One region of the Pseudomonas sp. P110(2024) genome, then DNA from elsewhere that is predicted to be linked to it. Evidence: riboswitches for the same ligand, from Rfam matches in the RefSeq annotation. Region 1 holds a riboswitch; each other region holds the start of a gene.
What was found. Region 1 has a riboswitch for cobalamin ahead of AC25ND_RS08695 (TonB-dependent receptor plug domain-containing protein). Riboswitches for the same ligand answer to the same signal wherever they lie in the genome.

Region 1 (3,268 bases):
GCACCCCACATGCGGTCCGCCGATTCGTAGCCGAGCCGCGAGCGGGCGAAAAAACTCGGCACGTCGTTGATCGTCGCCCCGGTGCGCGACTCGGTGAGGTTACGGGTCATGTCGGCCTGCAGGCTCCATTGGTCGTCGAGCTGGATACGTGCATCGGCCTCGAAACCCCGCATCTGCACCTGGCCCTGGCCGTTCACCCACTGGCTGCCGTCCAGGGTGATCAGGTCGGTGATCTTGCGCCGGAACACGGTGACACTGGCGCTGAATTCGCGCGCCAGAAGCAGGCCGTGGTAGTCCAGGCCAAGCTCGGCGTTGCGGCTCTTCTCGGGCTTGAGGTCGCGGTTGCCGATCTCGTCGCCGGGCTCGTTGACGAACAGCTGCTCGGCGTTGGGCAGCTTGTAGGCGCTGCCGTACTGGCCACGCAGTTGCCAGTTGTCGTTCAGGTCGTACAGCGAGGTAAGCATGCCGACGGTGGCGCTGTCGCCGCCGCTCATGGCCTCGTGGCGCACGCCAAGGCTCGGGTGCCAGTCCGGCAAGGCCTCGATCCTGGGCCGCAGCTGGGCATACAGCGCATTGGCCTGGGCCTTGTTGTCGTCGATCACCAGCACATCGTCCTGGCCCTTGAACCACTGGTTGTCGGAACCGAACACCAGCACATGGCCGCCGTCGAGTTCGGCCTTGCCCTCGGCCTGCACGCCCCAGTCGGTGAAACCCCAGTAGTCGTCGTGGTTGACCACGTTACGGCTGCCATCGTCACGGTTGTTGATGCGGGTGTAGCGGGTGTCCCAATCGTTGACGTGGCCCTTGATGAAGTAGCTCAGGCGCTCGTTGAGGCGCTGCTCGAAGGTCGCCGTGGCGATCTGCTGCACGCGGTCGTTGGTGGTCTTGTAGTTGTTCACTGGCCGGGCGAAATCAAGGTTGGCGTCGGTGTACTGGTAGAACAGTTCCAGCCGCGCATCGTCGCCGAAGGCCTGGACCGCCTTGCCGCCGAAGGTGGTCACCTCGTAACCGCGTTTCTTGTCGCTGACGTTGCCGCTGTAGTCGCGGTTGCGAAACGGCTGGTAGCCATCAGAGACGTTGTGGCTGACATAGGCCAGCAGGCCCAGGTCGCCGAAGCCGTTACTGAAGATCCGCTCGACGCGGGCGTCCTTGCTGCTGCCGGCGAAGCTGTCCAGGCCCAGGTTGACCTCACCCGAAGCCTCGCGGCTCTGCGGGCTGCGGGTGACGATATTGATCACCCCGGCCACCGCCTGGGTACCGAATAACAGGCTCTGGCCGCCCTTGAGCACCTCGATGCGCTCCACCGCGTTGGCCGGCAGGGTGTCCAGGTACAGGCCGCCGTACAGGCGGTTGTTCAAGCGCACGCCGTCGAGCAGGATCAGGGTGTCGTCGTTACGCCCGCCGAGCAGCGAATAGGTGCCGTAGTCGAACGGGCCGTTCTTCGGCGCGACGTAGAAGCCGGGGATGAACATCTGCATCACCCGGGTGATGTCGGCGCCGGGGCCGGCGCGCTCGATCTGCTCACGGCTGACGATCTCGACCTTGCTGCCGTACTGGGCCATGGCGGCGACGTTGGTCGACTCCACCGAAGGCGCGACGACGATCTGCTGGTCGAGGACCAGGGGCGTGTTTTCGGCCAGTGCCAGGGGACTGGCCAGGCATCCCAGAAGCAGGGTCCGGGCCTTGGGGGATAAACGTCGGGAGTGAATCACAGCAATCATGCTCTTCTCGAAAGTGACTTTCGCAGAAGCACGCAGGAGCACGGATCGCGCACACGCCAATACCGGCCCATGCCCGCCCACCGCAGGAGTTTGCCTACCACATTCCAGGCCGGTCTCCGGGCTCGCAAGACTAGACGCCTTCACCTTCCCATGGCGCATTGGCCACAGTGGTCTGTCGAAGGCATCACTTGCATACCGTTGCGGGGGCAGCACCGGACTCGTACCGGTTTCCCGTTTAACCCCATGCGCGGCGGCATGGGACACCTGAAATCGGTCGGCATCTGAACACCTGGGGCCCAGAGGCGTCAAGCCAGGCAGGCGTATCGTTTCGAATGCTTTTTATCGCCGGAACACTCTAGGCAGATGTGTCAAAAGTTGTAGAATCCGCACGCCTAACCCATTCCCTTCGAGCTTTGCCGATGAAGCTGGCCCGCCACACACGATCGCAAGTCGCCTGGGTGCTGTATTTCAGCATCTTGTTCGGCTCGTTGCTGTGCGCCATGGGCCATGGACAGATGGCAGGCTTGCGCCTGGCCGGCCTGGATGACGCCGCCTGGTGCGCGGCCGACAGCAGCGGCGTGTTCAAGGGCGACCAGGACATCACCGACCCGGTGCTGCCTGCCGGCGGCGACTGCGTGATCGCCAGCCTGTTCAGCGCCACCCTGCTGGCGGTGTTCTTCGGCCTGCTGGCCTTGCTCGCCGGGGAGTCGAGCAAACCCTTACCCAGACAACCCGCGCCGCCCCTGCCCAAGCAGCGCTGGCCCCTGGTCAATCCGCGCGCCTCCCCCGCTTCGCTTCTCGCGTTCTGACATCGCCACGCCCAAGTACTACTGCCTGATCGGCAGCGGGCGTGCGCCCACCGATTTCAGCCAGGAAGCCTTGCATGTTCCGCATGACCACTTTGGCGCTGCTCGTAGGCAGCGCAACCTGCGCCTGGGCGCAGGATGACACCCTGACCCTGCCCGCCAGCAACGTCACGGCCACCGCCGACCAACCCAAAGAAGCCACCACGCTCGATCTTGACCGCCCCATCGAAAGCGGCTCGCGGCTGAACCTCAGCGCCCGCGAAAATCCCGCCTCGGTCAGCGTTGCCGACCGCAAGACCATGGAACGCATCGGCGCGCGCAACTTCCAGGACGCCGCCAACGCCCTGCCCGGGGTCAACGCCTCGGCACCGCCCGGCTGGGGCGGCTACGTGTCTTACCGTGGTTTCAACGGCGCCCAGATCAGCCAGTTGTTCAACGGCATCAACCTGCAGTACGGCGCCACGGCGCGCCCGGTTGGCGCGTGGATCTACGACCGCGTCGAACTGCTCGGCGGCCCCTCGTCGTTCCTCAACGGCAGTGGCGCGGTCGGCGGCAGCCTGAACATGATCACCAAACTGGCCAACCGCGATGAGGACAGCTTCGAAGGCCGCGTCAGCTACGGCCGCTACGACACCCTGGAAACCTCGGTCGGCTTCAACAAGGCGCTCAACAGCGGCGACGGCCCGCGCCACTACGCGCGGCTCGACTACAGCCGCACCAGTACCAATGGCTACATCGACC
Region 2 (3,268 bases), on a different contig from region 1:
ACATTCACAGGCTCAGGCTCGGCAAAACGGACCGGTGGCGGCAGCGCGGCATCGCAACTGGCGCCCAGGGCTTCGGCGGCGGCATCCAGGCGTGCATCCAGGTCGTTCAACTCGCTGGCCTGGACCAGGCCAAGGTGACGGCTGGGCAGTTCGATGCCGCGCTCGCGGGACAACCCGCCGTACCAGCGCAGGCCTTCGGTCAGGCTGCCTTCGAGCAGTTGCGCATGACGCAGGCTGCCGACCCGGTTGGCCAGCACCCCGGCGAACGGCAGGTCGGGCTGGTAGCGCGCCAGGCCTAGAGCCAAGGCACCAAAGGTCTGGGCCATGGCCGTGCCGTCGATCACCGCCAACACCGGCACGCCGAAGTGGCGCGCCAGGTCGGCGCTCGACGGCGTGCCGTCGAACAGGCCCATCACGCCCTCGATCAGGATCAGGTCGGCCTCGCCCGCCGCTTCCCACAACAGGCGGCGACTCTCCTCGGCGCCGATCATCCACAGGTCGAGCTGGTAGACCGGCGCACCGCTGGCGCGCTCGAGGATCATCGGGTCGAGAAAGTCAGGCCCGCACTTGAACACCCGCACCGTGCGCCCGAGGTTGCGGTGCAGGCGGGCCAGGGCGGCAGTGACCGTGGTCTTGCCCTGGCCCGAGGCCGGGGCCGCGATCAGCACGGCGGGACACTGGCGCGACTCACTCACAGTTCGACGCCCTTCTGCGCGCGGATACCGGCCTGGAAGGCGTGCTTGAGCATGCCCATCTCGGTGACGGTGTCGGCCAGTTCGATCATCTCCGGCTTGGCAGCGCGCCCCGTGACGATCACATGCTGCATCGGCGGACGCGCCTGGATATCCGATAGCACCTGGTCGAGGTCCAGGTAGCCGTGCTTGAGGGCGATGTTCAGCTCATCGAGCACGACGAACTGGATAGAGGGGTCCTGCAGCAACTGCCGCGACACCGCCCAGGCGGCCTCGGCAGCGGCGATGTCGCGCTGGCGGTCCTGGGTTTCCCAGGTAAAGCCCTCGCCCATCACGTGATAACGCACCTGCTCGGGAAATCGGCGGAAAAACAGCTCCTCGCCGGTGCTGTTGCGGCCTTTGATGAACTGCACCACGCCGCACTGCATGCCATGGCCAAGGGCGCGGGCAAGCATGCCGAAGGCCGAGCTGCTCTTGCCCTTGCCGTTGCCGGTCAGCACCAGCAGCAGGCCGCATTCATTGGGGGAATTGGCGATGCGCTCGTCGATGATCGCCTTCTTGCGCTGCATGCGCGCCAGGTGACGTTCGTCGCGTTCGATGGATTCGCTCATCAGGGGTCTCCGCAGGCTGTCGCAGCGGCGGCGACAGGTAAAAGGCAGGCAGACGAGGAGCGCGCAGGAGGCATGGCAAGGGCCACATCGCACCGCGCATCACCCTCCGTGATGCCGTTTGGCAGTGACAGGCCGGTCTCCGGGCTCATGAGCGGGCGCAGGCCCTGGCTACGCGCCTTCCCGGACATGGACATCCAGTGGCCTTGCGTAGCCGTCGACTCATCTACCGTTGCGGGGGCAGCGCCGGACTCGCGCCTACTGGCGCCCACCGGCTTCCCAGTTTCACCCTGCCGAACCGTAGCTCGCGGGGCACCTGAAGCACGCCGCGAAGGTTAGAGGGTTGCACCGGGAGCGTCAATCGAGCGAGGGCCGATCTGGCCTGGATCAATGGCCGATTCACCAGCTTGTGCCACACTCAGAGCAGTGATATCACATAGCTATCACCCGGCCGACCCGGATCACAATGACAAGGAGAGCGCAGCATGCAAGGCCTGATGATCAACAACCCGCGCCTGGAGTTCCTGCGCCCGGCCCTCGAGCGCTGGGTCGACTGCATCGACCGCTTCAACCAGTTGCAGGGCGACAACGAGGCGCCCTACTGGCACGGCACAGCCAGCAACGTCGGCCTGCTCGCCGCTGCCGCCTGGCAGGGTGAGTTGGTGGCGCTGGAACGGCACATGAGCAAGAAACAGCGCGACGAGGGCGAGCGCGACGGGCGCTGCGACCTGTCGATCAGCAGCGCCGAGGAGTCGCTGTACCTGCACGCTGGCCAGCGCTGGCCGCGCATCGCTCGCCTCGACCTGACAGCGGCCCTGCAGGAAACCGCCGCCCTGGCCAAGCCGATCGCGTATGGCAGCCAACTCAAGGCCGGGGCACTGTTCGTCACACCGTGGAAGGCCGGCCAGCATGCCAGCCCCGAGGAACTGCAGGACCTGGTGGACGATCTGCAGAAGCACACGGCCTGTGCGCTTGCCTGGTACTTCCCGTATGCCTACCGCAAGCTGCACAACGAACTGGGGCAGTACTATCCCGGAGTGGCGCTTCTGCTCAAACAGGCTTGATGCCAGCCAGGCAATACTGGACCAAGTTCATACCCTGCCCGCGCCGGTAGGTATCAGGGATTCTGCGCCAGATGCCCCGGCGGCAGCACCCGTTTGGCCTGGAGGTAGGCCTTGGCCCAGTAGCTGTTGGACAGGTAGTCCAGGCGCACGGTGCCGCCCGTCGACGGTGCATGCACGAAGCGCCCTTCACCGACGTAGATGCCGGCATGGCTGACCTGCGACCCGCCGCTGGTGGCAAAGAACACCAGATCACCCGACTGCAGCGAATTGATATCCACATTTGGCGCGCGCATGACGATCATCTCGCGAGTCGAGCGTGGCAGACTGATACCCGCCGCATCACGGTAGACATAGCCGATCAGGCCGCTGCAATCGAACCCGGCATCCGGTGTATTGCCACCCCAGCGATACGGTGTGCCCACCAGGCCGATGGCGCGAAACAATACATCGTCGGCCGCAGGCGACGAAGGCGCCTGATTGAACACCATCGGCTGTTTGGGCGTGGGCGCCGGCGCAGGTGCACGGCTGGAGCAGGCCGCAAGCAGGGCCACCAGGGAAAAGAATGCGAAGCGCGCCAACATCGCCATGATGCGAACGTCCTGTCGAAAATCCGACGGCCACGGCCGAAGGTAAAAAGAGTTGAGAATTTAGATTAGACGCTTTCTGTAAATGCGCACGGCGGCGAGCTTTTCAGCTACGCCGCCGTGCGAGGTTACAGCATTTTGATATCAAATCAATTGCGCGAGATCGTGGTCGGCGCCATGGCGAGCGCGCGTTTGGCCTCGATGAAGGTCTTGCTCCAATAGCGATCGCCCAGGCTGTCGATACGCACACCACCGCTGCGGCGGCTGCTGGAGTGGATGAACTGGTTGTCACCCAGGTAGATGCCGGCATGGCTCACGCG
Region 3 (3,268 bases), 200 kb from region 1:
CGGCTGGGACCACTGATTCAGGGCTGATTCAAGTGGAGTGCCAGCGCATGGCTGTATCCAGGCACAAACAAATGAAATAAAATAACATTTCATTTGAATGATACCTCTGCCAGCGACCCTCCTCGATGACCAGCCTCCCGACCGCCCTCCCCAGCCAACGCCTGCACAGCATCGACGCGCTACGCGGCCTGGTGATCCTGTTCATGCTGCTGGACCACGTGCGCGAAACCTTCTTCCTGCACCGTCAGGTCAGCGACCCGATGACCATCGACGCGACCGACCCCAGCCTCTTCATCAGCCGCACCCTGGCGCACCTGTGCGCGCCGGTGTTCGTGCTGCTCACCGGGCTGTCGGCCTGGCTTTACGGCGAAAAGCACCAAGGCCGGGGCGATGCAGCGACGTTCCTGTTCAAGCGCGGCCTGTTCCTGGTGCTGCTGGAGCTCAGCCTGGTCAACTTCGCCTGGACCTTCCAGTTGCCACCGAGCGTGATCTACCTGCAGGTGATCTGGGCCATCGGCCTGAGCATGATCGCCCTGTCGCTGCTGGTGTGGCTGCCACGCCCGCTGCTGCTGGCCCTCGGCGCGCTGATCGTCGCCGGCCACAACCTGCTCGATGGCCTGCACTTCGCGCCGCACTCGGCGCTGCATGTACCCTGGGCGATCCTGCACGAGCGCAGCTGGCTGGAGCTGCCCGACGGCTTGCGCCTGCGTACCTCCTACCCGGTGCTGCCATGGATCGGCGTGATCGCCCTGGGCTACGGACTCGGCCCCTGGTTCGGCCGCGGCAGCGATGCCGGCGAGCGCCAGCAGCGCTTGCTGCTGGGCGGCATGATGCTGCTGCTCGGCTTTTTCGTATTGCGTATTAGCAACAGCTATGGCGAGGCGCCGTGGACGCTCTACGCCAGCGTCGGGCAGACGTTGATGAGCTTCTTCAACATCACCAAATACCCGCCGTCGCTGCTGTTCCTGGGCTTGACCCTGGGCGCTGGCCTGTTGCTGCTGCGCACTTTCGAGCGTGCGGGAGACGCCCGCTGGATCGGCCCGCTGGCAGTGTTCGGCGCCGCGCCGATGTTCTTCTACCTGCTGCACCTATATGTGCTCAAGCTGCTGTATGTGGCCTGCGTGGGGCTGTTCGGCCTGAACCAGGGCAGCCATTTCGGCTTCGACGGCATCGGCGCGGTGTGGCTGGTCGCGGTGCTGCTGGCGATCACCCTGTACCTGCCGGTGCGCGGCTTCGCCCGGCTCAAGGCGCGGCGGCGCGACATCGCCTGGCTCAAGTACCTGTAAAAGCGTTTTCACCCGATGGCCCGATGGTCTACCATGCCGCCCGCCGGTTTCCACACGGAATCAAAAGGGAATCCCGGGCGCGCCGAGGGCGGGCCAAAGGGAACTGCCCCCGCAACTGTAGGTGCCGAGCCTGCGCCATCGATGCCACTGGGTCTGCCGACCCGGGAAGGCCGGCGCCGGCCAGGACGCACCAGTCAGGAGACCTGCCGGCACGCGTTCACCAACCGGCGGGGTGTCCGGGATGGTCATCCGCCCCTGGCCGCGTGCTTGCCGCGCGACGCCTGGCGATGTCTGTCCGTGGGCCATTCCGTGCACCACCCGACAGGAGATCGCCCCACCATGCCGCACCGCCTCGCCACCCTGCTCGCCGGCCTGTCACTGGCGGGCCTGGCCCACGCCGACGCCACCCGCTACCCGCTGACCATCGACAACTGCGGCCTGCCGCAGACCTTCGCCCAGGCCCCACAGCGCGCGGTGACCATCGGCCAGGCCGGCACCGAGCTGCTCTATGCCCTGGGCCTGGGCGAGCGGCTGGCGGGCACCTCGCTGTGGTTCAACAACGTGCTGCCCGAGTTCAAGGCGCAGAACGACAAGGTCGAGCGCCTGGCCGACAACGAGCCGGGTTTCGAGGCGGTGGTCGGCAAGCGCCCGCAGCTGGTGACCGCGCAGTTCGAATGGATGGTCGGCGCCCAGGGCGCAGTCGGCACCCGCGAACAGTTCGCGGAGCTGGGCATTCCCACCTATCTGCTGCCCTCGGACTGCGAAGGCAAGGACAACCTGGTGGGCGCCGACGGCACCCGCCTGCAGCCGTTCAGGATCGACACCCTCTACAAGAGCGTCAGTCAGTTGGCCGAGATCTTCGACGTGCAGGATCGCGGCGAACGCCTCAATGCCGAGCTCAAGGGCCAGCTGGACCAGGCCCGGCAACGCCTGGCCGGCCAGGACCTGAGCCACACCAGCGCGCTGTTCTGGTTCTCCAGCGCCGACCTCAAGGTCGACCCTTACGTCGCTGGTCGCCAGGGCGTGGCCGACTTCATGCTGCAGACCCTCGGCGTACGCAATGTGGTGGAGTCCAGCGAAGAATGGCCGGCGGTGGGCTGGGAGACCCTGGCCAGGGCCAACCCCACCTGGCTGATCGTGGCGCGCATGGACCGCCGCCGCTACCCCGCCGACGACTACCAGAAAAAGCTCGAGTTCCTGCGCAGCGACCCGGTGACCCGCAACATGGACGCGGTCAAGCAAGGCCGGATCATCGTCCTCGACGCCGACGCCATGCAGGCCGGCATCCGCCTGTTCCGTGGCCTGGAGGTGCTGTCCAGCGCCTTTGCCAGTGGTAAAGCGCCACAACCATGAACCGTTTGCTGCCCATCAGTGCCTTCGCGCTGTTCGCTCTGTGCCTGGCCATGCTCGCCGGGATCGCCATCGGCGAGACGCGGATCAGCGCCGAGGTGGTCTGGCAGGTACTGGCCAACCAGCTGTGGCAGGCCGGCCATGCGCTCGACCCCATCGACGCCGGCATCGTCTGGAACTACCGCCTGCCGCGCACCCTGGTGGCCGCCGCCTGTGGCGCGGGGCTGGCGACCTGCGGGGTGATCCTCCAGGCGCTGCTGCGCAACCCGCTGGCCGAGCCGTACCTGCTGGGCCTGTCGGCAGGCGCCTCGACCGGTGCCGTGGCGGTGGGGCTGTTCGGCCTGGGCGGCGCGGTGCTGTCGCTGTCGGCCGGTGCCTTCATCGGTGCGCTGGCCGCGTTCGCCCTGGTACTGGTGCTGTCGCGGGCCAGCGGCAGCCGACACGACAATGCGCAGGTGATCCTCGCCGGCATCGCCGGCTCGCAACTGTTCAACGCGCTGACGGCGTTTCTGATCACCAAGTCGGCCACCGCCGAACAGGCCCGGGGCATCCTGTTCTGGCTGCTGGGCAACCTCAGCGGCGTGCGCTGGCCGTCGGTCTGGCTGGCGCTGCCGGTGGCCGTGCTCGGGCTG

Region 2: linked by a shared signal. The riboswitch ahead of cobO (cob(I)yrinic acid a,c-diamide adenosyltransferase) and the one ahead of AC25ND_RS08695 (TonB-dependent receptor plug domain-containing protein) in region 1 are both predicted to bind cobalamin.
Region 3: linked by a shared signal. The riboswitch ahead of AC25ND_RS07675 (ABC transporter substrate-binding protein) and the one ahead of AC25ND_RS08695 (TonB-dependent receptor plug domain-containing protein) in region 1 are both predicted to bind cobalamin.

Annotation. Positions count from the first base shown of each region.
Region 1 covers NZ_JBLIYT010000004.1:284,593-287,860, reverse strand. Annotated here, with positions in the region: gene AC25ND_RS08695 (TonB-dependent receptor plug domain-containing protein) at 1-1,721, opposite strand, end outside; cobalamin riboswitch at 1,812-2,004, opposite strand; gene AC25ND_RS08690 (DUF2946 family protein) at 2,141-2,530, shown strand; gene AC25ND_RS08685 (TonB-dependent receptor) at 2,605-3,268, shown strand, end outside.
Region 2 covers NZ_JBLIYT010000015.1:117,400-120,667, forward strand. Annotated here, with positions in the region: gene AC25ND_RS22365 (cobyrinic acid a,c-diamide synthase CobB) at 1-695, opposite strand, end outside; gene cobO (cob(I)yrinic acid a,c-diamide adenosyltransferase) at 692-1,303, opposite strand; cobalamin riboswitch at 1,417-1,635, opposite strand; gene AC25ND_RS22375 (hypothetical protein) at 1,786-2,364, shown strand; gene AC25ND_RS22380 (C40 family peptidase) at 2,418-2,951, opposite strand; gene AC25ND_RS22385 (C40 family peptidase) at 3,098-3,268, opposite strand, start outside.
Region 3 covers NZ_JBLIYT010000004.1:80,337-83,604, reverse strand. Annotated here, with positions in the region: gene AC25ND_RS07685 (LysR family transcriptional regulator) at 1-27, shown strand, start outside; gene AC25ND_RS07680 (acetyltransferase domain-containing protein) at 126-1,286, shown strand; cobalamin riboswitch at 1,314-1,511, shown strand; gene AC25ND_RS07675 (ABC transporter substrate-binding protein) at 1,626-2,639, shown strand; gene AC25ND_RS07670 (FecCD family ABC transporter permease) at 2,636-3,268, shown strand, end outside.